One region of the Streptomyces callyspongiae genome, then DNA from elsewhere that is predicted to be linked to it. Evidence: riboswitches for the same ligand, from Rfam matches in the RefSeq annotation. Region 1 holds a riboswitch; each other region holds the start of a gene.
The links. Region 1 has a riboswitch for cobalamin ahead of ACL06G_RS07315 (ribonucleoside-diphosphate reductase subunit alpha). Riboswitches for the same ligand answer to the same signal wherever they lie in the genome.
Positions count from the first base shown of each region.

Region 2: it holds a riboswitch for cobalamin, as region 1 does, so the genes downstream of both, ACL06G_RS19365 (cobalamin biosynthesis protein) here and ACL06G_RS07315 (ribonucleoside-diphosphate reductase subunit alpha) in region 1, are expected to answer to the same signal.
Region 3: it holds a riboswitch for cobalamin, as region 1 does, so the genes downstream of both, metE (5-methyltetrahydropteroyltriglutamate--homocysteine S-methyltransferase) here and ACL06G_RS07315 (ribonucleoside-diphosphate reductase subunit alpha) in region 1, are expected to answer to the same signal.
Region 4: it holds a riboswitch for cobalamin, as region 1 does, so the genes downstream of both, ACL06G_RS11140 (SCO2321 family membrane protein) here and ACL06G_RS07315 (ribonucleoside-diphosphate reductase subunit alpha) in region 1, are expected to answer to the same signal.

Region 1 covers NZ_JBJZOM010000006.1:71,399-79,192, reverse strand. Annotated here, with positions in the region: gene def (peptide deformylase) at 1-317, shown strand, start outside; gene ACL06G_RS07320 (ribonucleotide-diphosphate reductase subunit beta) at 375-1,349, opposite strand; gene ACL06G_RS07315 (ribonucleoside-diphosphate reductase subunit alpha) at 1,430-3,826, opposite strand; cobalamin riboswitch at 3,939-4,082, opposite strand; gene ACL06G_RS07310 (GNAT family N-acetyltransferase) at 4,204-4,710, opposite strand; gene mctP (monocarboxylate uptake permease MctP) at 4,781-6,382, opposite strand; gene ACL06G_RS07300 (DUF3311 domain-containing protein) at 6,379-6,654, opposite strand; gene ACL06G_RS07295 (GntR family transcriptional regulator) at 6,813-7,577, opposite strand.
Region 2 covers NZ_JBJZOM010000022.1:32,361-40,154, reverse strand. Annotated here, with positions in the region: gene ACL06G_RS19385 (cobyrinic acid a,c-diamide synthase CobB) at 1-64, opposite strand, end outside; gene cobO (cob(I)yrinic acid a,c-diamide adenosyltransferase) at 108-707, opposite strand; gene ACL06G_RS19375 (putative cobaltochelatase) at 707-2,905, opposite strand; gene ACL06G_RS19370 (cobyric acid synthase) at 3,000-4,526, opposite strand; gene ACL06G_RS19365 (cobalamin biosynthesis protein) at 4,523-5,482, opposite strand; cobalamin riboswitch at 5,598-5,767, opposite strand; gene ACL06G_RS19360 (hypothetical protein) at 5,865-6,482, opposite strand; gene ACL06G_RS19355 (3-oxoacyl-ACP synthase III family protein) at 7,203-7,794, shown strand, end outside.
Region 3 covers NZ_JBJZOM010000009.1:29,173-36,966, reverse strand. Annotated here, with positions in the region: gene metE (5-methyltetrahydropteroyltriglutamate--homocysteine S-methyltransferase) at 1-1,998, opposite strand, end outside; cobalamin riboswitch at 2,154-2,375, opposite strand; gene ACL06G_RS10545 (alpha/beta hydrolase family protein) at 2,515-3,342, opposite strand; gene ACL06G_RS10540 (DUF1877 family protein) at 3,341-3,733, shown strand; partial or broken gene ACL06G_RS10535 (RNA-guided endonuclease InsQ/TnpB family protein) at 3,639-4,331, opposite strand; gene tnpA (IS200/IS605 family transposase) at 4,328-4,762, opposite strand; gene ACL06G_RS10525 (lysine transporter LysE) at 4,946-5,293, shown strand; gene glnA (type I glutamate--ammonia ligase) at 5,562-6,977, opposite strand; gene ACL06G_RS10515 (RDD family protein) at 7,184-7,654, shown strand; gene ACL06G_RS10510 (DUF4191 domain-containing protein) at 7,787-7,794, opposite strand, start outside.
Region 4 covers NZ_JBJZOM010000009.1:157,335-165,128, forward strand. Annotated here, with positions in the region: gene ACL06G_RS11125 (class I SAM-dependent methyltransferase) at 1-664, opposite strand, end outside; gene ACL06G_RS11130 (glycosyltransferase family 4 protein) at 722-2,095, opposite strand; gene ACL06G_RS11135 (TetR family transcriptional regulator) at 2,377-3,036, shown strand; cobalamin riboswitch at 3,031-3,150, shown strand; gene ACL06G_RS11140 (SCO2321 family membrane protein) at 3,384-4,667, shown strand; gene ACL06G_RS11145 (SCO2322 family protein) at 4,667-5,371, shown strand; gene ACL06G_RS11150 (CbiQ family ECF transporter T component) at 5,385-6,638, shown strand; gene ACL06G_RS11155 (ATP-binding cassette domain-containing protein) at 6,635-7,794, shown strand, end outside.

The sequences.
Region 1 (7,794 bases):
TCGTGGTCAACCCCGTGCTCGAGGAGCTGCCGGCCGCGGAGCGCCGGCTGGACGACTCCAACGAGGGCTGCCTGTCGGTGCCGACCGCCTACGAGTCCCTCGCCCGCCCGGACGTCGCCGTGGTGCGGGGGCAGGACGCCGACGGCAGGCCGATCCGGGTGCGCGGCACCGGCTACTTCGCCCGCTGTCTCCAGCACGAGACCGACCATCTCAACGGCTACCTGTACATCGACCGGCTCTCCAAGCGGGAGCGCAAGCACGTCCTGAAGCAGATGGCCGAGGGCACGCCGCGCTACGAGACCGTCCCCAACGACTGACACCCGCCGTCCCGGTGCCCACCCGCGGAAGCGGGGCGGCACCGGGACGTGATGCGGTCAGAAGTCGTCGTCGAAGGAGACCGACCCCTCGACGGCGACCTGGTAGGCCGAGGCGCGCCGTTCGAAGAAGTTCGTCAGCTCCTGGACGTTCTGCAGTTCCATGAAGGAGAACGGGTTCCGGGAGCCGTAGCGGACCGGGAACCCCAGGCGGACCAGCCGCTGGTCGGCCACGGCTTCCAGGTACTGCCGCATGGATTCGGTGTTCATGCCGGGCAGACCGTCGCCGCACAGGTCGCGTGCGAACTGCAACTCGGCGGCGACGGCCTCGTCCAGCATGTCGGTGACCTGCTTCTCCAGCGCGTCGTCGAAGAGTTCGGGCTCCTCCTCGCGCACGGTGTCCACCACGTCGAACGCGAACGACATGTGCATCGACTCGTCGCGGAACACCCAGTTGGTGCCGGTCGCCAGCCCGTGCAGCAGGCCGCGCGAGCGGAACCAGTAGACGTAGGCGAAGGCGCCGTAGAAGAACAGCCCCTCGATGCAGGCGGCGAAGCAGATGAGGTTCAGCAGGAAGCGCCGACGGTCCTCCCGCGTCTCCAGGCGTTCGATCCGCTCTGCGCCCTCTCCTTCTTCGAGGGCCGCCATCCAGCGGAAGCAGAACTGCGCCTTCTCCCGGATCGACGGGATGTTCTCCACCGCGGCGAAGGCTTCCGCGCGCTCCTGCGGATCGGGCAGGTAGGTGTCCAGCAGGGTCAGGTAGAACTGGACGTGCACGGCCTCCTCGAAGAGCTGGCGCGAGAGATAGAGCCGCGCCTCGGGCGAGTTGATGTGCTTGTAGAGGCTGAGTACGAGGTTGTTCGCCACGATCGAGTCGCCGGTGGCGAAGAAGGCCACCAGACGGCTGATCATGTGCTGTTCGCCGGGCGAGAGCTTGTCCAGGTCGGCGACGTCGGAGTGGAGGTCGACCTCCTCCACGGTCCAGGTGTTCTTGATGGCGTCCCGGTATCGGTCGTAGAACTCCGGGTAGCGCATGGGGCGCAGGGTCAGTTCGAAGCCGGGATCGAGCAGGTTCTTCGCACGTCCGGTTCCGGCGCCGGTGTCGGGTGAGGTGGTCACTGGCAGGCCTCGCAGGTCTCGGGGTTCTCCAGGGAGCAGGCGACGGCGTCTCCGCCGCTCCGGTCCGGCCCGGCGGTGGGGCCGGCGGCCGTGGCTCCCGCGGCACGCGCGATCCGGGTCGCCGGGCGCGACCGCAGGTAGTAGGTCGTTTTCAGCCCGCGCTTCCACGCGTAGGCGTACATCGAGCTGAGCTTCCCGATGGTGGGAGCGGCCATGAACAGGTTCAGCGACTGGCTCTGGTCCAGGTACGGCGTTCGGCCGGCCGCCATGTCGATCAGCGCGCGCTGGGGGATCTCCCACGCCGTCCGGAACAGGTGCCGCACCTCGTCGGGGAGGCCGTCGAGTTCCTGCACACTGCCGTTCGCTTCGCGGAGCGCCTCCCGGGTGCGTTCGTCCCACCGTCCGAGGCGTTTCAGCTCCTCCACCAGGTAGGTGTTCACCTGGAGGAACTCCCCGCTGAGCGTCTCGCGCTTGAAGAGGTTGGAGACCTGGGGTTCGATGCACTCGTAGACGCCCGCGATGGCGGCGATGGTGGCGGTCGGGGCGACGGCGAGCAGCAGGGAGTTGCGCAGCCCGGTCGCGGCGATCCGCTCCCGGAGCGCCGACCAGCGCTCCGGCCAGGCGGGTTCGGCCTCCGGGTAGTGGTCCGGGTGCAGCACCCCGCGCGCGGTTCGGGTGGCCGACCAGGCGGGCAGCGGGCCTTCGCGTTCGGCCAGTTCGGCGCTGGTCCCGTACGCGGCGAGCATGATGCGTTCCGAGATGCGGGTGGACAGCCGTCGTGCCTCCGGGGAGTCGAACGGCAGCCGCAGCCGGAAGAAGACGTCCTGCAGTCCCATCAGTCCGAGTCCGACAGGCCGCCAGCGTGAGTTGGAGGCCGATGCCTGCGACGTCGGGTAGAAGTTCACGTCGACCACCCGGTCCAGGAAGGTCACGGCGGTGCGCACGGTCGCGTCGAGCCGTTCCCAGTCCAGCTGCCCGTCCTCGCCGAGGTGGGCGGCGACGTTGACCGAACCCAGGTTGCACACGGCGGTCTCGTCGTCGTCGGTCACCTCCAGGATCTCGGTGCAGAGGTTGGAGGAGTGCACCGTGCGGCCGGGGTCCGCGGTCTGGTTGGCGGTGCGGTTGGCGGCGTCCTTGAAGGTCATCCAGCCGTTGCCGGTCTGTGCGAGGGTGCGCATCATGCGGCCGTAGAGCTGCCGGGCGGGCACACTCCTGACGGCCTTGCCCTCGGCTTCGGCGCGGCGGTAGGCGGTGTCGAAGTCCTCGCCCCACAGGTCGACCAGTTCGGGAGTGTCGGCGGGGGAGAACAGCGACCAGTCGGCGTCCGCCTCGACGCGGCGCATGAACTCGTCGGGGATCCAGTGGGCGAGGTTGAGGTTGTGGGTGCGGCGCGCCTCCTCGCCGGTGTTGTCCCGCAGTTCCAGGAATTCCTCCAGGTCGGCGTGCCAGGTCTCCAGGTAGACGCAGGCGGCGCCCTTGCGGCGCCCGCCCTGGTTCACCGCGGCCACGGAGGAGTCGAGGGTGCGGAGGAACGGCACGATGCCGTTGCTGTGCCCGTTGGTGCCGCGGATCAGCGAACCGCGGGCGCGGACCCGGGACCAGGAGAGGCCGATGCCGCCTGCGTGCTTGGAGAGTCGGGCGATCTGGTGGTAGCGCTCGTAGAGGGAGTCGAGTTCGTCCTGGGGGGAGTCCAGCAGGTAGCAGGACGACATCTGCGGGTGGCGGGTGCCGGAGTTGAACAGGGTGGGGGAGGAGGGCAGGTAGGCGAGCGAGGCCATCAGCCGGTAGAAGTCGGCGACTTCGGCGAGTGCCTGCTCGTCGGTGCCGGCGGCGAGTCCGCAGGCGACGCGCAGCAGGAAGTGCTGGGGTGTCTCGATCACCCGGCGCGTCGTCGGGTGCCGCAGCAGGTAGCGGGAGTGCACCGTGCGAAGGCCGAAGTATCCGAAGCGGTCGTCCGCTCCCTCGGCTACGGCCGCGGCCACCAGCGCGTCCAGCCGTTCGCGGTGAGCAGCCACGAACGCGGCGGTCCCGTCGGCGATCAGGCCTTCCCGGTGGCCGACGGCGACCGACTCCGAGAAGCGCGACGCGCCCTGGCCGGCCGCCTCGTCCTGGACCGCCAGCGTCAGCAGCCGGGCGGCGAGCCGGCCATGTGCCGGCTCCTCACCGATGAGCCCGGCCGCCGCCTCGATCGCGAGGGACCGCAGGTCGTCGGGCGTGGAGCCGGGGTGCCGTCCCCGCCGGACCGCATCCACGATCCGGGCGGGACCGGTCCCCGGCAGGTCGGTGGTGAGCTCGGCCAGCAGCCGTTCCAGCACGGCGAGTTCGTCGGCTGCGGACACCTGGTCGACCGGGGCGGGCGCGGTGTCGGCCTCGGCCGCGGGTGCGGTGGTCACGATGTGGTGCTCTCCCTCGCTTCGCGGGGCGCGGGGGAGCACGGCGGCGGAGGCGGCACCCGAGTCCGAGCAGGCGTCACCCGCGTCCACCGGCCCATCCCACGGGGCGCGGACGTGTACGGAACCGTCGGCAGGTGCTCGGACTCGCTGCGTGCCGCTGCCTGCACGCAGGCACGGCGGCACGCCGCACACCGTTGCGGGACAGTCCCGGGTTCGCACCGGGTTCCCCTGCAACGACGGCGAGCACGAGCATACATGTTGTGGCGCCCTCGGAGAGCGACCCCACATCTTGTGTGTCGAGGGGGTCGTCAGTGGAGGGTGTCTGCCGGTGCCGGAGGGCCGTACGCGGGCTCCTGGGGGCTGCCGCGGGTCCCTGCTCAGCCGGAGAGGTCGAGAGTGAAGGCCCACAGTTCCACGGTCGGGAGCGGCCACCAGTCGCGCTCCGGTGCGCGTGTGAAGCCGAGCCGCCGGTAGAGCCGGTGGGCCGCGGTCATCTCCGGCAGGCTCGACAGTACGACGCGCCGCAGGCCCCGGGTCCGCGCCCGGTCCAGGCAGGTTCGGACCAGTGCCTCGCCGACGCCGCGGCGCCGTCCCGGCGGTGCCACCGCCAGCATGCGGAACTCCGCCTCGCCGGGCCCGGCGAGTTCGGCGAACTCCCCGCCGTCCCCCACGAAGGCCACGGCGCCCAGCAGCGAGGTCTGCGCGGGATCGACGGCCACCAGCACCTCCGTGGAGGCGGCCCTGCCCCTCACGTCGCGCAGGGAGTCCAGGTACGGGTCCTCGGCGCCGCCGGTCAGCAGACCGTCGTCCAGGTAGGCCCGGGCCGTCAGGTCACCGATCTCCTCGAATTCCCGCTCCCGGGCGGTTCTGATCGTCACGTCCATCGCCCCAGCATGCAGCACGCCACCGACCTCAAGGGGCCGGTGGCGTGCTGTGCGGTGGGTGCGGGCGCGGTCAGTGCGCTCCAGCGGGGGAGGGCAGTTCCTCCTGGACGCCTTCGTCGCCGGAGTCCGCCCGGTAGTCGGACGGCTGGGTCTCGTCGTGGCCGTCCGGGGCCTTCACCGCGCGCAGCACCAGGGTGAGTACGACCGTCACCAGGGCGTTGATCACGAGCGCCGTGAGGCCGATGTACCCGAGTTCACCGATCGCCGGGATCGTGGTGATGCTGCCGCCGAAGTGGGGCTGCGTCGGAGTGGAGACGTTGTAGGCCGCGACGGTGCCGTACGCCATGCCGGCCAGCCAGCCGCCGAGCAGCGCCCAGCGGTGGAACCAGCGGGTGAACAGGCCGCCCACCAGCGACGGGAAGGTCTGTGCGATCCAGATGCCGCCCAGCAACTGGAAGTTGAGGGCCGCGGTCTTGTCCAGGGTCAGGACGAACAGCAGGGCGCCCACCTTGACCAGCAGCGAGGTGACCTTGGAGACCTTCGTCTCCTGCTCCGGAGTGGCGTTCGGCTTGAGGAAGTCGCGGTAGACGTTGCGGGTGAAGAGGTTGGCCGCCGCGATCGACATGATTGCCGCCGGTACGAGCGCGCCGATGCCGATGGCGGCGAAGGCCACACCCGCGAACCACGAGGGGAACATGTTCTCGAACAGCTGTGGCACCACCAGCTGCGGGTTGTCCAGCGAGATGCCGGCCGCGATGCCCATGAAGCCGAGCAGTGCGAGCAGGCCGAGCATCAGCGAGTACAGGGGCAGGATCGTGGTGTTGCGCCGGATCACCTCACGGCTGCGGCTGGACAGCGTCGCCGTGATCGCGTGCGGGTACATGAACAGCGCGAGGGCCGAGCCCAGCGCCAGGGTCGCGTACGCCCAGTGGCCGTCCGCGCCCGTGATCAGCTCGCCGCCCGAGTCGGCGAGCGACTTGCCGGCGCTCGCGAAGATCTCGTCGAAACCGCCCAGCTCGACGGGGATGTAGATGATCGCCACGGCGATCACGATGTAGATCAGCGCGTCCTTGACGAAGGCGATCAGTGCGGGCGCCCGCAGCCCGGAGGAGTAGGTGTAGGCGGCGAGGACACCGAACGCGATGAGCAGCGGAAGGTCCTTGACGAACCAGTGCGTCGAGGCGCCGCCGCCGATGCCCATCACGTCCAGGACCGCCTGGATGCCGACCAGCTGCAGCGCGATGTACGGCATGGTCGCGAGAATGCCGGTCAGCGCCACCGCCAGGGAGAGGCCCCGGGAGCCGAAGCGGCCCTTCACGAAGTCGGAGGTCGTGACGTACCCGTGCCGGTGGGAGACCGACCAGAGACGCGGCAGGAAGAGGAAGATCAGCGGGTAGACCAGGATGGTGTACGGCACCGCGAAGAAGCCCACCGCGCCCGCCGAGTAGATCAGGGCAGGGACGGCGACGAAGGTGTAGGCGGTGTAGAGGTCGCCTCCCAGCAGGAACCAGGTGATCCAGGTGCCGAAACTGCGGCCGCCCAGGCCCCATTCGTCCAGGTTGTTCGCCTCCGCGGCCTTGCGCCAGCGTGCGGCGAGGAAGCCCATCACCGTCACCAGCGCGAAGAAGAACGTGAAGACGGTGAGTGCGACGACGTTGATGCCCTCGTTCACGCCTCGTCACCCCTTTCCGCGGACCGGGCCGCGGCGCGCGCGGCGTTGTCGCGCCGCACCAGCACGTAGGCCGTGCAGGTCAGGGCGGTGGCCAGCGGAACCCAGAGCATCTGGTACCAGTAGAAGAACGGAAGCCCGATGAAGGTGGGTTCGACCCGGTCGTAGGAGCCGACCCAGAGCATCGCGACGAACGGGACGAAGAGGCAGACGGCGGCCCCTGCGCGCGCAGGCGTGAGGGTGGGGACGTTGCGGGCACTCGGGGGTGGTGGCATGGGTGGTGCTCCGTCCATGGCTGAAGTGATCTCCTGTTCGGTGCGCAGGAATCTAGCCACGGCCGCCGTCCCCCGTCACTACCCTCTCGGATAACGGACCGGACAACTCTGCCGCGCCGGGTGCACGTTCCGGCAGGTGGCGGCGCTGGGGTGCGTGTTCAGTGCCGGGGGCGTCGAAGGTTCGCGACGAACTTGTAGCGGTCGCCCCGGTACACCGAGCGCACCCATTCCACCGGTTCGCCGGAGGTGTCGAGCGAGTGCCGGGAGAGCATGAGCATCGGCAGGCCCACGTCGGTGGCGAGCAGTCCCGCCTCGCGCGGGGTCGCCAGCGAGGTCTCGATCGTCTCCTCGGCCGCCGCCAGGTGCACGTCGTACACCTCCGCGAGCGCCGTGTAGAGGGAGGCGTACTTCACCAGACTGCGCCGCAGCGCGGGGAATCTCTTCTGCGACAGGTGGGTGGTTTCGATCGCCATCGGCTCGCCGCTGGCGAGCCGCAGCCGTTCGATCCGCAGCACCCGGCCGCCGGAGGGAATGTCGAGGAGCCCGGCGAGCCGGTCGTCGGCCGTGATGTACCCGATGTCCAGCAGGTGGGAGGTGGGCTCGAGACCCTGCGCCCGCATGTCCTCGGTGTAGGAGGTGAGTTGGAGAGCCTGGGAGACCTTGGGTTTCGCCACGAAGGTGCCCTTGCCCTGGATCCGCTCCAGCCGCCCCTCGACCACCAGCTCCTGCAGCGCCTGGCGCACGGTGGTGCGGGAGGTGTCGAACTCGGTGGCGAGCGCGCGTTCCGGGGGGACGGCGGTGCCTGGCGGAAGCGTCTCGGTCATGTCCAGCAAGTGGCGCTTCAGCCGGTAGTACTTCGGCACCCGCGTGGTGCGCGTCGTTCCCCCGCCGTTCCCGCTCCCGTTCTTCGCGGCGTTCGTCACCGGCTCCTCCGTCTCCGTGGCGGATCACATCGTGGCACGCGATCGCCCCGCGGGACCTCACCTGACCGGATGTCTTTCCGGTAACGGAACCGGTGGCGGGCCCTGCGGGTCGTTGACACCTCCGAGGGGGGAGGGCCAGGCTGCCCGGTACTGGTCTATACCATCACGAGTCCCGAGGGAGGAGGCCGGCGTGACAGGCTCGCGCCCGGGGAACCGG
Region 2 (7,794 bases), on a different contig from region 1:
CGAACGTCGTCTTCCCGGCGCCCGAGGAGGGAGCGGCGACGACCAGCCGCGGCACGTGCGTCATCGTGGCCCCTCGGCGCCCGGTGCGGTGGGACGGAACGGACGGCTCACCACTCGATGCCCTTCTGGCCCTTCTGCCCCGCGTCCATCGGGTGCTTCACCTTCGTCATGTCGGTGACCAGGTCGGCCGCGTCCAGCAGTGGCTGCGGCGCGTTCCGGCCGGTGACGACCACGTGCTGGAAGCCGGGCCGCTCCCGCAGCGCCTCCACCACGTCCCGCACGTCGATCCACCCCCAGTGCAGCGGGTAGGCGAACTCGTCGAGCACGTACAGCCGGTACGTCTCGGCGGCCAGATCCCGCCGGACCTGTGCCCAGCCCTCCCGCGCGGCCTCCTCGTTGCTGAGCGACGCGTCGCGCCGGATCCACGACCAGCCCTCGCCCATCTTGTGCCAGTCCACGGTGCCGCCCTCGCCGGTGCCGCCCAGCACGCGCAGCGCCCGCTCCTCGCCGACCCGCCACTTGGCCGACTTCACAAACTGGAACACCCCGATCGGCCATCCCTGGTTCCAGGCCCGCAGCGCCATCCCGAACGCCGCGGTCGACTTCCCCTTGCCGGTGCCGGTGTGCACCGCCAGCAGCGGCCGGTTGCGGCGCTGCCGGGTGGTGAGCCCGTCGTCGGGCACGACGCTCGGTTGTCCCTTCGGCACTACGCGGCCCTCCTCGTCCTGGTCGTCCCTGGGGCCCCCGTGACCCCCGCAGCCCCTGCCGTGCGCCGGTCGCGGCCGGCGGGCCCGTCCCGGTGGGCGCGCACCGCACCGGTGACGGCGTCGGCGCGCAGGTCGTCGAGCGGCACGGCACTCCCGCCCAGCGCCGCCGCCAACTCCCCGGCCAGCCCCAGCCGCACCGGACCGGCCTCGCAGTCCAGCACCACCGAGGCGGTGCCCTCGGACGCCAGCAGACCGGCCGCGCGCTGCGCGCGGGCCACCGGCTCCGAGCCGCCGGTGGCCCGCCCGTCCGTGACGGCGACCAGCAGCGGCCGGTGGGCCGGATCGCGCAGCCGCTCCACCCGCAGCACCTCACGTGCCCGCAACAGTCCCTCCGCGAGCGGCGTGCGGCCACCGGTCGGCAGCGACTCCAGCCGGGCGGCCGCGACATCGACGGACGAGGTGGGCGGCAGCGCCACCTCCGCAGCGGACCGGCGGAACGTCACCATGCCGACCTTGTCACGGCGCTGGTAGGCGTCCAGCAGCAGCGAGAGCACCGCTCCCTTGACGGCACCCATCCGTTTCCGCGCCGCCATCGAACCGGAGGCGTCGACGACGAACAGCACGAGGTTCGACTCGCGCCCCTCCCGCACGGCCTCCCGCAGGTCTCCCCGGCGCAGCAGCAGTCCGGGCCCGCTCCGCCCCCGGGCCCGCTGGTGCGGCGCCGCGGCCTGCACGGTGCCCGGCAGGTGCAGCCTGCGCACCGTCCCCTGCGGGCGGCGGGCCCCGGCCGTGCGGCCGTGCGCCGTCCGGGCACGAGAGCGCCGGCCCGCCGCGCCCTCGCCCAGGCCGGGGACGGTCAGCGTCCGGGTGCGGTACGGCTCCGCCGCCCGCGCCGGGGGACGTTCCCCGGCCGGTGCACTGCCCGCCGGGTTCTCGCCCTCCGGACGGGGCCCCGGGGTGTCGCCGTGCTCCGACCGGGCGGATTCCTCGGACTGCTGTTCCGAAGGCACCTCGGGAGCGGACGGGGCGTCACCGGCACGCTGCTCCGGAACGGGCGCGTCGCTGCCGTCCGGCGCCGCGCCGCCCCCGCCCCCGCCGTCGGGGTCGTTTCCGCCGCCGTCCCCGGGACCGCCGTCTCCCGGCCCGTCGGTCCCGGGCCCGTCACCGGGGTCGTCGCCGTCCGGACCGGCATGCTCCCGCAGCGTGTCGTCGAGGGTGTCCTCGTCCAGCCCGGGCGCGTCGAACGGATTGCGGCGCCGCCGGTGCGGCAGCGCCAGCAGCGCCGCCTGCCGCACGTCCTCCTGCCGCACCTCGGTGCGCCCCGCCCACGCCGCGAGGGCCGTGGCGGTGCGTGCCATGACGATGTCGGCGCGCATGCCGTCGACCTCGAACGCGGCGCAGGTGGCGGCGATCTGGCGCAGCGCCGTGTCGCCCAGCGTCACCTCCGGGAGCAGCGCGCGGGCGGAGGCGATGCGGGTGCGCAGTTCCTCCTCGGACTCGTCCCAGCCCGCGGCGAATCCCGCCGGGTCCTCGTCGTAGGCGAGTCGCCGGCGCACGACCTCCACCCGCTCCTCGGTGTCCCGGGACGCCGTCACTTCCACCGTGAGACCGAAGCGGTCCAGCAACTGGGGACGCAGTTCGCCCTCTTCGGGGTTCATGGTGCCGACGAGCAGGAAGCGCGCCGCGTGCCGCACGGACACCCCTTCGCGTTCGACGTGCACGACGCCCATGGCGGCGGCATCGAGCAGCGAGTCCACGAGGTAGTCCTGCAGCAGGTTCACCTCGTCGACGTACAGCACGCCGCGGTGCGCCTTTGCCAGCAGCCCCGGCTCGTACGCCTTCACGCCCTCCGACAGGGCGCGTTCGATGTCGAGCGAGCCGATGAGCCGGTCCTCGGAGGTGCCGATCGGCAGCTCCACCAGTTCGGCGGGGCGCCGGGTGCCCGAGGACCCTGCGGAGTGCGGGCCGTCGGGGCAGCCGGGGTCGGGGGCTTCGGGCGCACAGCCGAAGCGGCATCCGGTGACGACCGTCTGCCGGGGGAGGAGCGATGCCACGCCCCGGACGGCGGTGCTCTTCGCGGTCCCTTTTTCGCCCCGCACCAGCACTCCGCCGATGCCGGGGTTCACGGCGTTGAGGACCAGGCCGAGTTGCAGGTCCCGCATCCCCACGATGGCCGAGAAGGGGAAGGGCGTACTCATGTGGTGGTCCCTCCAGGAGATGTGTGGATGGTCGGGGCGGTCCGGGGTGCCGACCGCCGGTCTTGGTGCCGTACCTGCTTCGTGCGGCGCGGTCTCACGGCGCCCCCGGCGGCAGGAACGGCAGCCCGCCGGGTGGGCCGTCCTCGATCAGCCGCAGCAGGGCGGCGGTGTCGGCGTGTTCCTCGACGAGGTCGCCGAGCAGGTCGAGTTGCTCCTCCCGCAGTGCGGCGAAGCAGGTGTCGGGGGCGGGGGTGAAGTCGCGGCCGGCGTCGGCGGCGACGTGGCGGAGGAAGGCGCGGCGGAAGCCGTCGCTCTCCAACGCGCCGTGCCAGTGGGTGCCGCGGACCGGACCGACCCGGCAGCCGTCCAGCGGGACGCCGGCGGAGTCGGTGACGAAGGCGTCGCCGCCGTCGACCTGCGCGACGCCGTGGTGGATCTCGTAGCCCTCGACGGCTTCGCCCAATGCGCGGCCGGACGGCCGGGCCAGGGTCTTCTCCGCGGCGAACCGCACCCGGACCGGGAGCAGACCGAGCCCGTCGACGACTCCTACGCGGGACTCGACGTCGTCCTCGATGCGGGTGCCGAGCAGCTGGTACCCGCCGCAGATGCCCAGCACGGGACGGCCCTCGGCCGCCCGCCGTGCCAGCGCGTCCGCGAGCCCGCGGGCCCGCAGCCACGCCAGGGCCCGCACGGTGCCGCGCGTTCCCGGCACCACCACCAGGTCGGCGTCGGCCAGCTCCTCGGGACGGTCGCTGAAGCGGACCACCACGCCCGGCTCGGCGGCGAGGGCGTCCACGTCCGTGAAGTTCGACATCAGCGGCACCGGCAGCACCGCCACCCGCAGCACGTCGGCTCCGTGCGGCGGCGCCGAGGCCGTCTCCCGCACCGTGCCGCGCAGCGAGACCCGCAGCCCGTCCTCCTCGTCGATACCGAGGCCGTGCCGGTACGGCAGCACCCCCAGCGAGGGCCGTCCCGTCAGCGCGTACAGGCTCCGCAGCCCGGGCTCCAGCAAGGAGACGTCGCCGCGGAACTTGTTCACCAGATAGCCGGACACCAGCGCCTGGTCCTCCTCGGACAGCAGCGCGGTGGTGCCGAAGAACGAGGCGAACACTCCACCGCGGTCGATGTCGCCGACCACCACCACCGGCAGCCGGGCGGACCGGGCCAGGCCCATGTTGACGATGTCGTTGCGCCGCAGATTGATCTCCGCCGGACTGCCGGCGCCCTCGCAGATCACGGCGTCGTGCGTCGCCCGCAGTTCCCGCAGGCAGTCCGTGACCGTCGTCAGCAGCGTCCGCTGCCGGTCCTCGTGGTAGCCGCGAGCGCTGAGTTCGCCGACGGGCCGCCCCATGAGGACGACCTGGCTGCTGCGGTCACCTCCCGGTTTCAGCAGCACCGGGTTCATGTGCGCACTCGGCTCGACTCGCGCCGCGGCGGCCTGCATGGCCTGGGCACGGCCGATCTCCGCCCCCTCGCGGGTCACGTAGGAGTTGAGCGACATGTTCTGCGCCTTGAAGGGCGCCACCGACAGGCCCTTGCGGGTCAGCCACCGGCAGATGCCCGCCGTCACCACGCTCTTCCCCGCGTCCGAGGTGGTGCCCGCCACCAGCAGTCCGCTCACCGCTTCCGCCTCCTCCTGCTCGCGGACACCGCTGCCCGCACACCTGTCGTCGCCACCAGTGTCAGCAACCCGACGCGCCGCGACAGGCCCGAGGCCCGCTCGATGTCGCATGCGGTCGCGCGCGCACCGGAAGCGTTGAGCACCGGACGGTGCTCGACCCTGCCGCCGTAGGCGAGGGTTCCGCCCAGCCGCACACCCAACGCCCCGGCGAACGCCGCCTCGACAGGCCCGGCGTTGGGACTGGGATGCCGGAAGGCGTCCCGGCGCCAGGCCCGCAGCGCCCCGCGCGGGTCCGGCCCCGCCAGGGCGGCCAGACCCGCGGTGAGCCGGGCCCCCGGCCACCCCGCGACGTCGTCCAGCCGCGCGGCGGCCCAGCCGAACCGGCGGTAGCGCGGGGACCGGTGGCCGTGCATGGCGTCGAGCGTGTTCACGGCGCGGAACGCCACCAGTCCGGGAACGCCCGCCGCGGCGCCCCACACCAGCGCGCCGACGACGGCGTCCGAGGTGTTCTCCGCGACGGACTCCAGCACCGCGCGGGCCAGGCCGTCCGCGTCCAGGGCGTCCGAGTCGCGTCCGCACAGGTGCGGCAGCCCGGCGCGTGCGGCCGGGAGGTCCCCTGCCGCGAGTGCCGCGCCGACGGCGCGGGCTTCACGCGTCAGCGAGGTCCCGCCGAGCGCGGCCCAGGCGGCGACGGCGGTGAGGGCGAGGTGCGGCAGGGGCGAACGGGCCCGCCGCGCCGCACGGTCGAGGGCAGCGGCCATGAGGGCCGGGCCTCCCACGCAGAGGGCGGTGCACACCGCTCCGGCGGCACGGCTGTCCTGCCAGAGCAGGCGTTCCGCGCGGGTGGCGGCACGGCCGAAAAGGGCAACGGGGTGGCCGCGCCGGGGATCCCCCAGTGCGCGATCGGCGAGGAAGCCGAGCGTCACCCCGTACGCGTACGCACGTGGGCGGGCCATCAGACGACGTGCGGCGGCGCCTCGCAGGAACGGGGGAGGGGCGGGCACGACAGGCCCGGGGGAGCGGCGCGGAAGCCACGCATGGCGGTGTCCTCACTCAGGGTCCTCGCCCTGGTTCGACGTGACCGGCGACGAGAGTCTCCTGGCTCCCGGATCGGCCTCTCCCCGTGCCTTCCAGCCCGTGCGGGCCGTGGCGTGCGGTGGGGAGCGCTCCCCGGTGACAGTGGCGGGACCGCGCCGGATTCTCACCGGCTTCCTCTCCTGCCGCCGCTTGGCACGGGAAGTCCATCACGCACCCCAACGGGCGTCAACTCGTCCCCGACCTGCGACGGAAGAGTGTGAGCGGCCCCACGCGCGGTCCGTGGGGCCGCTGCCGCACGGGTCAGTTCCCGGCGTCGTTCTTCTCCGGGACGTCGGCGGCACACGTGGCGCGGCCGAAGTCGCCGAAGGCGGTGGCGCGCTGACGGTGCTGCCCGTCGACGGCCACGGTGCACTGGGCCGTGCCGCCGTCCTTCCCGAGGGTGAGGGAGACGCGGGCCGAACCGCTGGCCGGCTGGACGGTGAGTTTCTTGGTCCAGGGCAGTTCGACGGACTGCCGCTGCCGGCGGGGCTTGTCGGGGTCGCCGCCGTTCCAGCTGATGGTGGCGGGGCCGTCGCCGGTCACCCGGTAGGTCACCGCCACGGAGTACGGGGCGTCCGCGGGTTCCTGATCGTCCGACAGTCCGACGGTCAGCGCCGTCCCGGCCGCGGCAGCGGCGACCAGGGCGGCCGCCCCGGCGAGGACCTTCGGCCGGTGGTCGCGCCACAGCACGGCAACCGTTCCGCCCGCAGCGGAGGCCTGCGTTCCGTCCTGTCCGCCGGTCCGTCCGTCCGGGGAGTCCGCTTCCGCGGCGTCGGCCGCCGTGTCCGCCGGGGGTGCGGATTCCGCGGCGCCCGGTACGGAGCGGGTCCCGGTGCTCTCGCCTTCTTCCGCGTTCTGCGAGCCTTCCGTACTGCCCATGGCCGAACTCCCGGTTGCCTGATCCTGATCGCCGATTCCGTGCCGTGCGCCCCGGAGGGCGCGCCGAACCCGGGGTGTATACCGCATCGTTCGAGGGCATGTCATCCGGTCGGCGATGTCGTACATGTCTGATATGGGCAGCTGATGGTCATGGGCGCGGGCCAGCGCCCTTCGGTCCGGAGTCGGCAAGGTGCTCGTCCAGACGGGAGACCGTGGGGTGGAAGCGCCGGGTCGAATACGCCTGGCTCGGTCCGCAGCATCCCGACATCCACCAGAGGATTCCGCAGCCTTCACCAGAGTGCCGTGCGGGGGCAACGCGAGGTCTCGTGTTTCAGGTGATACGGGACGAGTTGCACGGTCAGGTACGGGAGTCGCGCCTCGGTCAGTGACCGTCGCAGGACACAAGGTGGTCTCCGGTGTGGCGGCGGACTCCGGGGCGGGTCTTGGTGCCAGAGGCGGTCGCGGTCGTTCAGTGACCGAGGTGGCCGTTGCGTTTCGCCGCCCAGGGGCAATCGAGGTGCGGCTGCTTCACTCGCCGCACTGTGCGGCCTCGAGACCGTCGCCGTGGCGACTTGGGCGGGCCTGGGGTGCGAATTCGGCCCTGGTCCGCGGGTTCAACGGTTTCAACGACTCTGCTGGCTGAGGGGTCTGCCGCCGCGTCTGGGTCCGCGGTTGTGTGGATGCGTCGTTCCCGGGCGAGAGCTGTGAAAGGGGCTGGGTGTGGACGCGGCAGGCGGTATCGGTGTGGTCGGGACCGGGGCTTGTGTGCCAGAGCGGGTGGTGTCGAATGCTGAAGTGGCCGCGCGGTGCGGGGTGAGCGCGGCGTGGATCGAGGCTCGCACGGGAGTGCGGGAGCGGCACCAGGCGGCTGGGGGAGAAGCGGCCTCGGATCTGGCGGCCGAGGCGGTTCGGCGTGCTGTGAAGGATGCCGGGATCAGCGTTGAGGATGTGGGGCTGCTGGTGCTGGCGACGTCCACGCCGGACGAGTTGGGCCCGTCGACGGCGTGCCGGGTACAGGCGTTGCTCGGGGCGGAGCGGGCGGTGGCGTTCGATGTGGCCGCGGCCTGCACGGGTTGGCTGTTCGGAGCGCGAGTGGCGCACGACTATCTGGCGGCGGACGCGGTGTGGCGGGAGGGGGCCCGGTATGCGGTGGTCGTGGGTGTGGAGGTGTACTCACGGTTCCTCAACCCGTCCGACCGGGCCACGTCGGTGCTGTTCGCGGACGGGGCCGCTGCGACAGTGCTCGGCCCATCTAGTGGTGGTTTCCAGCCGATCTGGCTGGGTTCCGACGGAAATGCGGCCGGAGATGTAT
Region 3 (7,794 bases), on a different contig from region 1:
GATGACGTCGCCGAACTCCGCGTAGCACATGTGGGTGTGGACCTGTGTCGCCGGGCCGACACCGGAGGTGGTCAACCGGAAGGCCTTGGTGGCCCACGACAGGTAGGACGGGCGATCCTCGGGCCGCAGCGGCAGGGTCTCCCGCAGCGCCGGCTCGTCGACCTGGATCACGGAGGTGCCGGCGGCCTCCAGATCGCGCACCTCGTCCCGCAGGGCGAGCGCGACCTGCCGGGCGGTGTCGGCGAGAGGCTGGTCGTCCCGCACGAACGACCAGGCGAGCATGGTCACCGGCCCGGTGAGCATGCCCTTGACGGGACGGTCGGTGAGGGACTGGGCGTACGCGGTCCAGTCCACGGTCATCGGCTCGGCACGGGAGACGTCCCCGGCGAGGATCGGCGGGCGGACGCAGCGGGTGCCGTAGGACTGCACCCAGCCGTGCCGCGTGGCCAGGAACCCGTCGAGCTGCTCGGCGAAGTACTGCACCATGTCGTTGCGTTCGGGCTCACCGTGCACGAGCACATCGATCCCCGCCTCCTCCTGGAAGGCGATCACGTCGCGGATCTCCGTCCCGACCCGCTCCTCGTAGGCCGCGGCATCGATCCGCCCGGCCCGCAGGTCGGCGCGGGCCGCGCGCAGCTCGTCCGTCTGCGGGAAGGAGCCCACGGTGGTCACGGGCAGCAGCGGAAGGCCGAGCCGGGCGCGTTGGGCCGCGTTCCGGTCCGTGTAGGGCTGTGGGCGGTGGCAGTCCCCGTCCGTCACCGCGGCCGCCCTGGCGCGGACGGCAGCGTCACGGGTCAGTGCGGAGCGGGCCCGGGCGGCGAGGTCGGAGCGGCGGCCGGCGAGGTCGGCGGCGATCGCGTCGGCGCCCTGCGTGAGCCCCTTCGCGAGGGTGACGACCTCGGCGGTCTTCTGCCGGGCGAAGGCCAGCCAGCGCAGAATCTCCGGGTCGATGTCCCGCTCGGCGGCGGTGTCGAGCGGGACGTGCAGCAGAGAGCAGGACGGGGCGACATCGACGCGGTCGGCGAGTCCCAGCAGCGTGCCCAGTGTCGCCAGTGACCTCTCCAGGTCGTCGGCCCACACGTTGCGGCCGTCGACCACACCGGCGACCAGGCGCTTGCCCGGGAGACCCCCGACGGCGGCGAGGGCGTTGAGATTGGCGCCCGCGCTTCGGGTGAAGTCCAGCCCCAGGCCCTCGACCGGGGCTTTCGCCAGCACGGGAAGCGCCTCACCGAGCCGGTCGAAGTAACTGGCGACGAGCAGCTTCGGCCGGTCTGCCAGGGTGCCGAGGTCGCGGTAGGCGCGAGCGGCGGCGTTCAGCTCGGCGGAGGAGCGTTCCTCGACCAGCGCGGGTTCGTCGAGCTGCACCCACTCCGCTCCGGCGGCGCGCAGGTCGGCGAGGACGTCGGCGTAGACCGGCAGCAGCCGGTCGAGCAGCGTCAACGGCTCGAAGCCGGGGGCGACGCCGGACGCGGGCTTGGCCAGCAGCAGGTACGTGACAGGCCCGAGGAGCACGGGGCGTGCGCGGTGACCGAGGGCCCGGGCTTCGCGCAGTGCGGCGACCTGCTGCGTGGAGTCGGCGGCGAACTCGGTGTCCGGGCCGAGCTCCGGGACCAGGTAGTGGTAGTTGGTGTCGAACCACTTGGTCATCTCCAGCGGGGCGACGTCCTGCGTGCCCCGGGCCATCGCGAAGTAGCCGTCCAGCGCGTCGGCCTCCACCGCTTTCCGGTGCCGTTCCGGGACGGCACCGACCATGACGCTGGTGTCCAGCACGTGATCATAGAGGGAGAAGTCGCCGGTCGGCACCTCGTGGATGCCGGCTTCCGCCAGACTGCCCCAGACCTGTGCGCGCAGCCCGGCCGCCGTCCGGGCCAGGGATTCTGCGGTGGTCCGGCCCTTCCAGTACCCTTCGATCGCTTTCTTCAGTTCCCGGTTCGGGCCCTGGCGCGGGTACCCGTACACGACGGCCTGTGGTGCCGCGGCTGCGGACTTCGGTGTCACGGAACTCTCCTTCGCGAGCGTGTCGTCGAGGTCCCGGGACCGGGAGCGTGCGCGAAGGAGCAGCCGACCGGTGGTGCGGCCGTGGTGCCTCAGCCGCTCCGCCCGGTGCGTACGCCGACCCGCCCTCGAGGTCACCGGAACCACCGCGCGCGGTCGCCGCGCGCGGACAGCGGGCAGGTTTTCGGACTCGCGGGCGCTTCGCCCTGTGGAAGGGCGGACTCCTACTGGCCGTCGCTTCCCGGTCCCGTTCGGGGCCAGTGCGTGTGACGGCGGTCGTTCCCGCTCACCGCTGCGGGGCAGTCCCGGATTTCCACCGGGTTCCCTCTTGCGACGCGCCTGCCTGGCAGACAGGGCGAACCAGCTGCACTCTTCAGACTAGTCGCCCCGAGCGGGAGCGGGAGGACGGATTCCACATTCCGGGCCGGCCCGGGAGGCGGCTCCGGCGGAGACGTGGGCAGGAAGCGGGACGCCGGCCGTGCTCGACGGGCGCATGTGCCGGACGTGCTCCGTGCACGATCACGTCTCCGACGGAGGATCCTGGCGGTCCGAACCCTCCGTCGTCCGGGAGGTCCCTTCCCGGGGCCGCGGCTCGTCGAGGTACTGATCGGCCCAGGCGCTGATGATGTGGGCGGCCCGCTGCGCCTGCCCCCGCGCGGTCAACAGATGGTCCGCTCCTTCGAGCGAGATGAAGCTTCGCGGGTGCCGCGCCTCCTGGAAGATCTCCCCGGCATTGGCGATGTCGACCGTGGAGTCGGTGGGCGAATGCGCGATGAGGAGCGGAAGGTTCACCTCGCCGATCCGGTCGCGGAGGTGAGCCCGGCGGACGTCCTCGACGAAGGCGCGCTTGAGAACCAGGGTCCTCCCGCCGACGAACCACTCGTGCGCGCCCTCGCTGAGGACACGGTCCAGGACCGAGTCGTACTGCCGCTCGACATGGCTGGGGTCGACGGGCGCCGCGATCGTGGCCAGCGCGCGGAGACCGGCCGTCTCGCGCGCTGCGGCGATCGCGGCGGCGCCGCCCCACGAATGCCCCACCAGCAGATCCACCGGAGTCCCCCGCTCCGCCATGAAGGCCGCGGCACGGACGGTGTCCTGCACCTTGACGGTGAACGACCCGTCGCCCCAGTCGCCCTCGGAGTCTCCGATCCCGAGATTGTCGAAGCGCAGCATGCCGATCCCCTCGCGGGCCAGCTGCTTGCTGACGCGCGAGGCGGCCGGCGAGTTCTTGCCGAGAGTGAATCCGTGCACGAAGAGGCCCCAGCCCCGGACCTTGCCCTTCGGCAGATCGATCACTCCGGCCAGTTCCGGGCCGACGACGCTCGGGAATCTTACTTTTTCTTTCATGCGCGGTGCTCACCTGGGCAGGAATCGACGTGGACGGGAGACGCCGACGACACTAGCCGGTCCGGCCTCGGGACGACGAGCGGCGGAGCGGGGCCGTTCCGCTCGGGATGTCAGCGCCACCTCCTACGCTCCAGCAGCTATGAGCATGATCGGAGAGTACGTCCGCCTGACACCCACGGAACTCGACCACGCGCTCCGTGATCCACACTGGGCCGAGGAGTTCGTGACCACGCTGCTCGAAGCGGAGTGCGACACCAGGCCCGAGACGGCCCGGGCACGCTGCCACGACATCAACAAAACCTGGCACGCACTCGATTTCCTGCTGCGCCGGCGGGACTTCCCCGTTGAAGGAAGCGCGGGTTGGCGACGTGTTCGCCGTCCGAGGTGGTGAAGAAGTGGGCGACGCCCATGTCGATACCGACGATCGCCCCGGTGGGCGGCAGTTGCTCGGCGGGCACGTTGTCGCAGGCGAGGATGACGTAGCAGCGCCTTCCCTCGCGCTTCACGCTGACCGTCTTGACGCGTCCCTGTACGGGCCGGTGCTGGTGCACGCGGACGTGCCCGACGCCTTGAAGGCGGACGCGGATCTGCCGGTCGTGGGCGGTGGAGTCCCACCGGCAGCCGTCGCCGTCCTTGGGGAAGGTGACGGTGTCGAAGTGCCCGACGCCCTTGAACCTGGGGTAGCCCGGGGTCTGCCCGGCCTCGACCCGGCGGAAGAACGCCTGGAATGCCTTGTCCAGGCGGCGCAGGGTGGCCTGCTGGGAGGAGAACGACCAGCGGCCCTGCCGCTCGGGGTCGAACCTGCGAATGCCCTTGAGCTGCGCGGACTGGTCGCCGTAGCGGACGGTGGTCTTCGAGGTGTGCCGGTAGGCGTCCCGGCGCTCTTGGAGGGCGCCGTTGTAGAGGGAGCAGTGGTCCCGCAGCATCTCGCCCAGCGCGGTCGCCTGGCGGGCCGTGGGCCGGAGGAGGAACTTGTACGCGCGGATCACGAGCCGTCCCCCTTCTGCTTCTTCCACGGGCGTTCCCACTGCGTGTCGATGTACTTCTCGACCGTCGCCGCCGATACCGCGCCGACCGATGCCGCGAAGTACGACGACGACCACAGAGTGGGCATCCGCGACTTCAGGTGTGGGAACTCCTCGCGCAGCACGCGGGAGGTGAAGCCCTTGAACTGGTTCGCGACGTATGAGGCTGAGGACTTCGGGTCGTGCTTCACGAACAGGTGGACGTGGTCGGGCATGACTTCGAGCGCCACGATCTCCCACCCCCGCTCGTCGGCCTTCTGCCGGATCAGTTCGTCCAGGCGTTCCGCGACCCGTCCGTCAAGGACTGGACGGCGGTACTTCGGGCACCACACCACGTGGAGCCCGAGGTCATACACGCCGCCGGAGAATCGGCGAACCTTCCTGGTCACGGCCATGCAGCAACTATACACAAGACGCTGGTCTAATTCGGCAGAGAGGTGGGATCAGGTGAACAGTGCAGATCCGTGCACCCAGTTGAGGTCAGAGCAGGACTCAGAAGCCATTCCCCACCCCGCTAAAGCGGGGCGTCCCCTGGCCAGGTCCTGATGGATCTAGGGCCAACCGGGGAGGGAGGAAACATGACCGTCTCGGCGGAGCGAGGCCGCGTCCATCGTGCGCTTCGCCGTATCGGTTCATTCTTGCGTGAGCTTGTTGGGGAGGCCGCCGCAGAGCTGGTACTGACCGTGCTTGCCTGCATCATCTTGTCGGGGCTGGTCCTGGCCTTCGCCTTGGGGTGGCGGCTCAATCCGCTCGCAACGGGGGGTGCTGCCGGTGCGGTACTGGTCTTCCTCGGCTACGGCGGCTGGGAGCTGCTTCGCCCGACCAAGCCAGTGCGTCGTGGGCGGCTGGCGGTGGTAGCGGGAGCCATGTTCAGCGTGGCAGTCGTAGTTGTCCTCTACGCCTCGAACTGCGGTTGTTCCACATAGCCAAGCCTTGGCCACGCGGTCGGTGGAGCGGCTTTGGGCCGAAGCTGCCATGGGGCGAGAGGTCAGGGGCCCGCAAGCTTGCTGTGACTCGGGCGGCGCCTTGCCGCCATCGACGCCGCGTTCGTTCCCGGCGAGGAGGCGCCGCCCTCCGCTGCCTGACAGCCGCACACACAACGACCGTGGGCCGTGCCTTCCGAGAGAGGAAGGCACGGCCCACGGCCCATATACGGCCCAGGTCAGTGAAACAGCGCTGTGACCTGAACAGTTTCTAAATGTCGAAGTACAGCTCGAACTCGTGCGGGTGCGGGCGGAGCTGCATCGGCGCGATCTCGTTGGTGCGCTTGTAGTCGATCCAGGTCTCGATCAGGTCGCTGGTGAAGACGCCTCCGGCCTGGAGGTACTCGTTGTCCGCCTCGAGGGCGTCGAGCACCGCGGGGAGCGAGGTCGGGACCTGCGGGACGCCCGCGTGCTCCTCCGGGGCGAGCTCGTAGAGGTCCTTGTCGATCGGCTCGGCCGGTTCGATCTTGTTCTTGATGCCGTCGAGACCGGCCATCATCAGGGCGGAGAACGCCAGGTACGGATTGGACGACGGGTCCGGTGCGCGGAACTCGACCCGCTTGGCCTTCGGGTTCGTTCCGGTGATCGGGATGCGCATCGCAGCGGAGCGGTTGCGCTGCGAGTACACCAGGTTCACCGGCGCCTCGAAGCCCGGAACCAGACGGTGGTACGAGTTCACCGTCGGGTTGGTGAAGGCCAGCAGGGACGGCGCGTGCTTGAGGATGCCGCCGATGTAGTAGCGGGCGGTGTCGGAGAGGCCCGCGTAACCCTGCTCGTCGTAGAACAGCGGCTCCCCGCCGGACCACAGCGACTGGTGGACGTGCATGCCCGAGCCGTTGTCGCCGAAGATCGGCTTCGGCATGAAGGTGGCGGTCTTGCCGTTGCGCCAGGCGACGTTCTTCACGATGTACTTGAAGAGCATCAGGTCGTCGGCGGCGGCGAGCAGCGTGTTGAACTTGTAGTTGATCTCCGCCTGGCCCGCCGTGCCGACCTCGTGGTGCTGGCGCTCGACCTTCAGGCCGGCGCGATCCAGTTCGAGGGAGATCTCGGCGCGCAGGTCGGCGAAGTGGTCCACCGGCGGCGCAGGGAAGTAGCCGCCCTTGTAGCGGACCTTGTAGCCGCGGTTCCCACCGTCCTCGATGGCGCCGGTGTTCCAGGCGCCGGCCTCGGAGTCGATGTGGTAGTAACCGGCGTTCGCCTTGGTCTCGAAACGCACGTCGTCGAAGACGTAGAACTCCGCCTCCGGGCCGAAGAAGGCGGTGTCCGCGATACCGGACGACGCGAGGTAGGCCTCGGCCTTCTTCGCCACGTTCCGCGGGTCACGGCTGTACTGCTCGCCGGTGATCGGGTCGTGGATGAAGAAGTTGATGTTGAGGGTCTTGTCGCGGCGGAAGGCGTCGACCCGCGCGGTGGAGAGGTCCGGCACGAGCGCCATGTCCGACTCGTGGATGGCCTGGAACCCGCGGATCGACGAGCCGTCGAACATCAGGTTCTCGTTCGCGTCGAAGGACTCCGCCGGCACCGTGAAGTGCTGCATGATGCCCGGCAGGTCGCAGAACCTCACGTCGACGAACTTGACGTCCTCGTCGGCAATGAACTTGCGTGCCTCGTCGGCGTTCTGGAACATCCCACTCCTCCTAGTCCCCGCCGCGAGGGGACGGGTTGTGCTGCCGTGGGGCACGGCCTTCACCGGGCCACGCCGGTCTCCGACCATAGGGAGCCGCCATTTCTCGGGCATGACCCTATTGTTTCGCCGATGTTAACCAGCGTACGGGCGGAAACCTCGCCAACCGGGCGGGTCGGGTTGTTTTTCCCCCGCGATACCGTGGAGCGGTGGACAACAGGGAAGCAATCGGATCGTGGCTCTCCGGCCCCCGCAGCGCGGCGGAAGGTATGGGGGCCGACTTCGGCTACCGCGGCGAACGGCTGGGACTGCCGGAACAGGGGCCGGGATCGGCGGCATCGTTCGGGCGCCGTTTCGGCGCCCTCTTCATCGACTGGGGCCTGGCGGTCCTGATCGCCTACGGGCTGCTGTCCGGGGGCGACGTGCCGACGGCGAGCAACTGGGCGCTGCTCGTCTTCCTCGTGATGACGCTGCTGACTGTCGGCACGGTCGGCTCCACCCCGGGCAAGCGGCTCGTCGGTCTGCGGGTCGTCGCGGTGAACGGGCTCGGCAGGCTTCCGGTGTGGCGTGTGCTGGTGCGTACCGCGCTGCTCGGGCTGGCCGTTCCTGCGCTGATCTGGGACCGGGACGGGCGCGGTCTCCACGACCAGCTCTCCGGGGCCGTGCAGGTGCGCCTCTGAGGGCATCGGACTTCCCGGGCACGGCGCCCGCCGGAGACTCCACCTCCTACGGACACGGATGCGGTGGAGGGCCGGTGCCTCGCGCACCGGCCCTCCACCGCGTTCCGGAGCCCCTCGCCGGAGGGGCGCTGCTCAGCGTC
Region 4 (7,794 bases), on a different contig from region 1:
CGAGGGCGCGCTCGGCGAGACGTGTGGCCAGGGGGCGCTTCATGATGTCCCACACCAGCATCCGGTGGTAGGCGCGTACGGGCAGCGCCCTCTCGTTGTCCACGCCGAACGCGCACTTGAGCCACCAATAGGGCGCGTGGAGCGCGTGCGCGTGGTGCGTCCCGTACGGGCGGAGTCCGGCTTCGCGCATGCGCGCGAGGAGGTCGGTGGCGCGGTAGATGCGGATGTGTCCGCCTTCGACCTGGTGGTAGGCGTCGCTGAGTGCCCAGCACACCTTCTCCGGGCCGTAGCGCGGCACGGTGACGGCGATGCGTCCCCCGGGGCGCAGCACGCGCACCATCTCGGCGAGGACGCCTTTGTCGTCGTGGATGTGCTCCAGCACCTCCGAGATGATCACGACGTCGAAACTGTCGTCGGGGAAGGGCAGCGCCCGGGCATCGCCCTCCATCGCGGTGGCGGTGGCGCCTGCCGGTGCCTCACCGGCTTCCTCCATCGCGGCGAACCAGCCGGCGACCTCGCGGATTTCCTCCGTGCTGCGGTCCAGCGCCACGACCCGTGCACCGCGCCGGTAGCACTCGAAGGCGTGCCGGCCGGCACCGCAACCGAGGTCAAGGACCCGGTCGCCCGGTGCGAGCGGGAAGCGGGAGAAGTCGACGGTCAGCACGGGTTGCCTCGGCTTTCGGCGGTGGAGGGGCGGAGCGGGCCGCGCAGGGCGGCGGGGTCAGCGGACGGTACCCGGGGAGGCGGCTGCGGACGGTTCGGCCCCTGCGCTGCCCGCACGGGCGGCCAGCGCGGCCCGGTAGTGCTCGACGGTGCCGCGGGCCGCCTGTTCCCAGGTGAACCTCCGCAGCACGCGGCGCCGCCCCGCGGCACCGATCCGGGCGCGGAGGGAGGGCGAGGCGAGGAGTCGGCCCAGAGCCGCAGCCAGTGCCTCGGAGTCCCCGGGCGGCACCGCGAGGCAGGAGTCGCCGTCGGCACCGGTCACTTCGGGCAGCGCGCCTCCCGTGGTCGCCACCAGCGGCGTGCCGGTGGCCATGGCCTCGGCGGCGGGGAGGGAGAAGCCTTCGTACAGCGACGGGACGCAGGCGACCTGGGCGCCGCGGAGCAGGTCCGCGAGTTCCGCGTCGCTGATCCCCTTGACGAACTCCACCGCGTCCTCGAGTCCGTGGCGCCGCAGCGCCTCGGCCACCGGGCCGTCGGCCGGACGCCGTCCGACGACGACGAGGTGGGCGCTCGGGGTGTCGTTGCGGACGCGGGCCAGAGCCTCGACCAGGTGCACGAGCCCCTTGAGCGGTACGTCGGCACTGGAGGTGGTCACGATGCGGCCGGGCACCTCGGGCACCGCGGGGTCGGGTGCGAACAGCTGTGTGTCGGCGCCGATGTGCACGACGTGGATGCGGTCGTCGCTCACTCCCAGGTGGTCGCCGATCTCCCGGCGGGAGGAGCCGGAGACGGTGAGCACCGACGGCAGGCGCCGTGCGACGCGGCGCTGCATGCGGGTGAAGCCGTACCACCGGCGCACCGAGAACCGCCGGCGACGGCTCCCGGCGGCTTCGAGTTCGAGGCGCCGGTCGACGGTGATGGGGTGGTGGACCGTGGTGACCAGGGGCAGGTCGTACCGGTCCAGGCCGAGCAGCCCGTACCCCAGGGTCTGGTTGTCGTGGACGAGGTCGAACTCGTGGCGGCGGGCGGCGAGATGCCGGCGCGCGCGGAGCGAGAAGGTCAGCGGCTCGGGGAAGCCGCCGGTCCACATGGTGCCGACCTCGAGGAGGTCGATCCAGTCGCGGAGCTCTTCGCGGCGCGGGGTGCGGAACGGGTCGGGCTGCCGGTACAGGTCGAGGCTGGGCAGCTCGGTCAGCGTGACGCCTTCGTCCAGTTCCGGGTACGGCTGCGCGCCGATCACTTCGACACTGTGCCCGAGTCGGGCGAGCTCCCGGGAGAGGTGGCGCACGTAGACCCCTTGGCCGCCGCAGAACGGGTTCCCCTTGTAGCTGAGGAGGGCGATCCGCAGGGGCCTGCCGCCGTCGGCGGCGACCGGAGCGGCCGGCAGCGCAACAGCGCTGTTCCTGGCGTCGTGCACGGCCTCTGCGGTCATTCACGACCCCCTTCTTCACTGCACCGTCGCCGGAGCGTATCCGCTCGCGCTAGGCTGGAACAAGTTTCAGGAATACCATCCCGGAGCACCGGCGGACCGGCACCCGACTGAATCTACCGGCGAGTCACTTGGTGTGAGGCGGTGTCGCCGCGTGATGCGCACCACGAGGGCCGGAAGGCGGTAGGCGGAAACCCGCACGAGGACCGGGTTGCGGACGCAGGACGAGACAGTCGCCTCCCGCGGCGGGAGCGACCGGAAGGCCCGCTGAGGGGGAAGGGCAGTTGACGAAGCACACGAAGCCGGGCGCGGCCCCGCACACCGCCCGGCAGACGGAACGACGCCGGCGCATCCTGCAGGCGACGGCACGACTCGCCCGCCGCGGCGGCTACGACGCCGTGCAGATGCGGACCGTCGCCGAGCAGTCCGAGGTCGCCCTGGGCACCCTCTACCGCTACTTCCCCTCCAAGGTGCACCTGCTCGTCGCCACCATGCAGGACCAGCTCGCACAGCTGCACACCACGCTCCACCGGCATCCCCCCGCGGCACCGGACCCCGCTTCGCGCGTCACCGAGACACTCATGCGGGCCTTCCGGCAACTGCAGCGCGAACCCCTGCTCGCCGACGCCATGGTGCGGGCACTCAACTTCGGCGACCGTTCCGTGTGCACCGAGGTCGACGCCGTCTCGCGCCTCACCACGGCGCTCGTCCTCGACGCGATGGGCACGACGGAACGACCGTCGCCGCAGCAGCTGTCGGCGGTCCGGGTCATCGGTCACACCTGGCACTCCGCGCTGGTCGCCTGGCTCTCCGGCCGCTCCTCGATCGAGCAGGTGACCGCGGACATCGAAACGGTGTGCGCCCTCATCGCGCCGCGGTCCCCGTCCCCGGAGACAGGCCACGCGGCGGGGACGGCCCCGGGGCCGTCTGGACAGCCCCGCTAGAGTGGGCGCGGAAGTGAACGCCTTCGGTCCGGGGGAAGCCGGTGCAAATCCGGCGCTGACCCGCAACCGTGAGGGCGTCCGTGCCCGTCGGCCCGCTGCTCCTCCGGAGCACGCGCAGGACGGGCACGGGCCCCGAGCCGGAGCACCCGGCCGCAGGCAAGGCTCCCGGAGCCGCCGACCGTCCCCCGGGACGTACCGGCGTCCCCGGCACCGCCGAGGTATGCGGAGCTGAGCCCGGTGTGCCACCGCACGGTGCGGAACGCGTGCGGCGGGCGGCCGCGCGCGGCTGCGTGGACCGCCCACCGCGTGATCACGCCCGTGTGATCGCTCACCGAAAGGCAACTGTCATGTTCCTGCGCCGCAGCGCAGCGGCCCTCGCCGCCGGCACCGTCCTCTGTGCGGTAGCAGCCCCGGCGGCAACCGCCGTCCCCCGTCCCGCCGTCGCCGCCGACAAGAGCAAGAAGGCCACGGACCCCGGCCTCCACGGCACCGCGGACCCCACCTACGACGGGGTGTGGCGGCAGTCCCTCGCCCTGCTGGCACAGGACACCGCCGGTGTCGCACCGTCCGGCACGGCCGTCGACTGGCTGGACGACCAGCAGTGCGCCGACGGGTCGTTCACCTCGTTCCGCCCCGACACCTCCGAGCCGTGCGGACCGAAGACCCCGGCCGACACGAACGCCACCGCCGCCGCCGTGCAGGCACTCGCCGCTCTCGGCGGGCAGGACGAGCGGGTCGGCAAGGCCGTGGACTGGTTGAAGTCCGTCCAGAACGACGACGGCGGCTGGGGATTCAACCCCGGCAGCCCCTCCGACGCCAACTCCGTCTCCGTGGTCGTCGGCGCCCTCGGTGCCGCGGGAGAGGACCCCGCCGGGGTGACCAGCGGAAAGAACGGCGCCTCGGCGTACGACGCGCTGCTCGACTTCCGCCTGGGCTGCGACGCTGACGAGGCCGACCGGGGCGCGTTCGCCTACCAGCCGGACAAGAAGGGCGGACTGGCACCGAACGCCGACGCCACCGCCGCGGCCGCCCTGGCCGGCCGGGGCGAGGGCTTCGTCGTGGAGCCGGGCGGCGGGAAGAGCGACGGCGGGCCGGCGAAGGCCTCCTGCCAGGACGCCGTCGACGACCCCGCTGCCGCCGCCGACCACGGCACCGCCTACCTGGCCGGAGTCCTGCGGAAGAACGACTGGCACCTCACGTCCGCGCTGCCCGGCTCCGAGGACCAGCCCGACTACGGCAACACCGCCGACGCGGTCATCGCCCTGTCCGCAGGTGGCCGCGACGAGGACGCCCGCTCCGCCCTGGGATGGCTGAAGAAGCACGTCGACGACTGGGACGCGTCCCAGGACTCGCCCGCGGCACTCGGCCAACTCGTCCTGGCCGCCCACTCCGTCGGAGCCGACCCCCGCGACTTCGGCGGCGTCGACCTGGTGCAGCGGCTGAACTCCACCGGCCCGAAGCCGGCGGGGACCACGCAGCAGCAGCCCGCCCCGGGGGCCCAGCAGGCACAGGAGGCCCAGGAGAGCGAGGACTCGGACGGCACCTGGCAGACCCTGTCGGTGGTGGGCGCGTTCCTCGTCGCCGGAGTCGGCATCGGCATCCTGTTCAGCGGCCGCCGGAAGAAGGCCTGATGCGCGGCCGGCTGCCGACCGGCCCGCACCGCAGCACCGCCCCCGGCACGGGACGCGTCCTGGCCGGGGCGGTGCTCGCCGCCGTGCTCGCCGTGCTGTGCGCCGCGCCCGCCCAGGCCACCGGATACCGGTACTGGTCCGTCTGGGAGCGCGACAGCGGCTCCTGGCGGTACGCCACCCAGGGCATCGCGACACTGCGCCCCGTCGACGGCGACGTGCTGGGCCTGCGGTTCTCCGTCAGCGAGGACTCCGGCGACGGGGCGAAGCCGCGCGGCGAGACGGAGTTCGCCGCGATATGCGGCAGCACCGAACCCCGCGGGGGAACCAAGCGGATCGCGCTCAGCATCGACCCCGGCACCGCAGCGGACGCCCCGCAGGGCGAGCGGCCACCGGAACGCCGGACGGCCTGCGCCCGCGTGGACGAGGACGCCACCGCCGGCGAAGCCCTCGCAACCGTCGTCGAACCGCTGCGCTACGACTCCTCGGCGATGCTCTGCGCCCTCGCCGGATACCCCGAGAAGGGCTGCGGCGAGCAGGTCTCGTCGAACAAGAAGCCCGACGGTGCGGCGACGCCGAACACCTCCGGGGGCGACACGGAATCCCCGGACGACGAGGGCTCCGGTGCGGGAGTCGCCGCGGGCATCGCCGCCTTCGTCGCCGTCGCGGGCGCCGCGACGTGGCAGGCCCGCCGCAGGCGGCCCTGAGACCGGCCCGCCGATGTCCGCCCGACAGGAACACCCCCACCCGCACGCGCCGGCCGCACCACGGCCCGCGGTGGTGCCGCGCCACACCCTCACCGCCCTGCGGGCGCCGGAGGCCACCCGGAGCAACGCCCTGCACGCCGGAGCCTGGTGGCTGTGGGCCCTGGGACTCGCCGTCGCCGCGTCGCGCACCACCAACCCCCTGCTCCTGCTGCTGCTCGCCGCCGTCGCGGGATACGTGGTCGCCGTACGCCGCACGGACTCGCCGTGGGCACGCTCCTACAGCGCCTTCCTCAAGCTCGGACTCCTCGTCCTGACGATCCGGCTGGGCTTCGCCTTCGTCCTCGGCACCGGCGTCCCCGGCACCCATGTCCTCGTGGACCTGCCCGAAGTACCGCTGCCGGACTGGGCGCAGGGAGTACGCCTCGGCGGCAGGGTGACGGCAGAAGGAATGCTCTTCGCCCTCTACGAAGGGCTGCGGCTCGCGACACTCCTGGTCTGCCTCGGCGCGGCCAACGCACTCGCCAACCCGGCACGCCTCCTCAAGTCCCTCCCGGGCGCCCTCTACGAAGTCGGCGTTGCCGTCGTGGTCGCCATGACCTTCGCACCCAACCTGGTAGCCGACGTCCTGCGCCTCCGCGCCGCCCGCCGGCTGCGCGGCCGCGAGGACCGGGGCCCCCGCGCCCTGATCGGAATCGGGCTGCCCGTCCTGGAGGACGCCCTGGAACGCTCCGTCGCGCTGGCCGCCACCATGGACACCCGCGGGTACGGCCGGACCGCGCACGTACCGCGCACGGTCCGGCACACCACCACAGCACTCACCCTCGGCGGACTGCTCGGCGTCTGCGCCGGCAGCTACGCACTGCTCTCCGCGACGGGCACCGGATACGGAACGGCCCTGCTGGTCGGCGGAACGCTCGCCGCACTCGCCGGGCTGTGGCTGGGCGGCCGCCGCAGCGTGCGCAGCCACTACCGGCCCGACGCCTGGGGTGTCCGCGCGTGGCTGGTCAGCGCCTCCGGCGCAGCCGTCGGAACGGCACTGACGCTGGCGGCGGGCGCGCTGCCCGCCGCCCTCGCGCCCCCGGTCGTCCCGCCGTCCGTGCCGCCCCTGCCGCTGTGGCCGGCGGCCGCGCTGCTCGCCGGACTGCTGCCCGCCGTCGTGGCGCCCGCACCGCCCGACAGGCGACCGGTACCCCGCAGCAGGCCGGCCACCGCTCCCCGCCCCCACGCGCACCCCGCACCGCACACCCGCAAGGAGCCACCGCAGTGATCCGCTTCGAGCAGGCCGGCGTCACCTACCAGGGCGCGGAGCACCGCACGCTGCACGGCGTGGACCTCACCGTCCCGGAGGGCGAACTCTGCCTCCTGGTGGGCCCCTCGGGCGTGGGCAAGTCGACCCTGCTGGGCACCGTCTCCGGTCTGGTGCCCCACTTCACCGGAGGCACCCTGCACGGCCGGGTCACGGTCGACGGCCGCGACACCCGGACCCACCGGCCCCGCGAACTCGCCGACGTCGTCGGCACGGTCGGGCAGGACCCGCTCGCCCACTTCGTGACCGACACCGTCGAGGACGAACTCGCCTACGGCATGGAGTCCCTGGGACTTCCCCCCGCCGTGATGCGCCGCCGCGTCGAGGAGACTCTCGACCTGCTCGGCATCGCCGCGCTGCGCGACCGCCCGCTCGCGTCCCTCTCCGGCGGCCAGCAGCAGCGGGTCGCCATCGGATCGGTCCTCACCCCCCACCCGAAGGTCCTCGTGCTGGACGAACCGACGTCCGCCCTCGACCCCGGCGCGGCGGAGGAGGTACTGGCCGTACTGCAACGCCTCGTCCACGACCTGGGCACCACGGTGCTCATGGCCGAGCACCGGCTGGAACGCGTGGTGCAGTACGCGGACCAGGTGCTGCTGCTGCCCGCGCCCGGAGCGCCACCCGCGCTGGGCGACCCCGCGACCCTGATGGCACGGGCCCCGGTACGCCCACCCGTCGTCGAACTCGGCCGGCTCGCGGGCTGGTCACCTCTGCCGCTGTCCGTCCGCGACGCACGACGACGGGCCGCTCCGCTGCGGCAACGCCTGGCCGTGTCCGCCGACCCCCGCACGACCACGCCCGCACCACCCGAAAACACCGGACCGGACGGTCACCGGACAGCGCCGGTCGCGGAGCGCGGCGGGACCTCCTCCCGCACGACGCCGACGGCCGGCCCGGCACGACGGATGCTGCGCGCCCTGCTGCCGCCCCGGCGACGCCCCGCCCCCGGCGGGACGGCCCCGGGCACCGCAGACGGCCCGGGCGCTCCGCCGGCCGACGGAGGCACCGCCGTCGCCGCGGCGCACGGCCTCGCCGTCCGCCGCGGCCGCACCGAGGTGCTCCGGCAGCTCGACCTCACGGTCGAAGCGGGCGAGACCGTCGCGCTGATGGGCCGCAA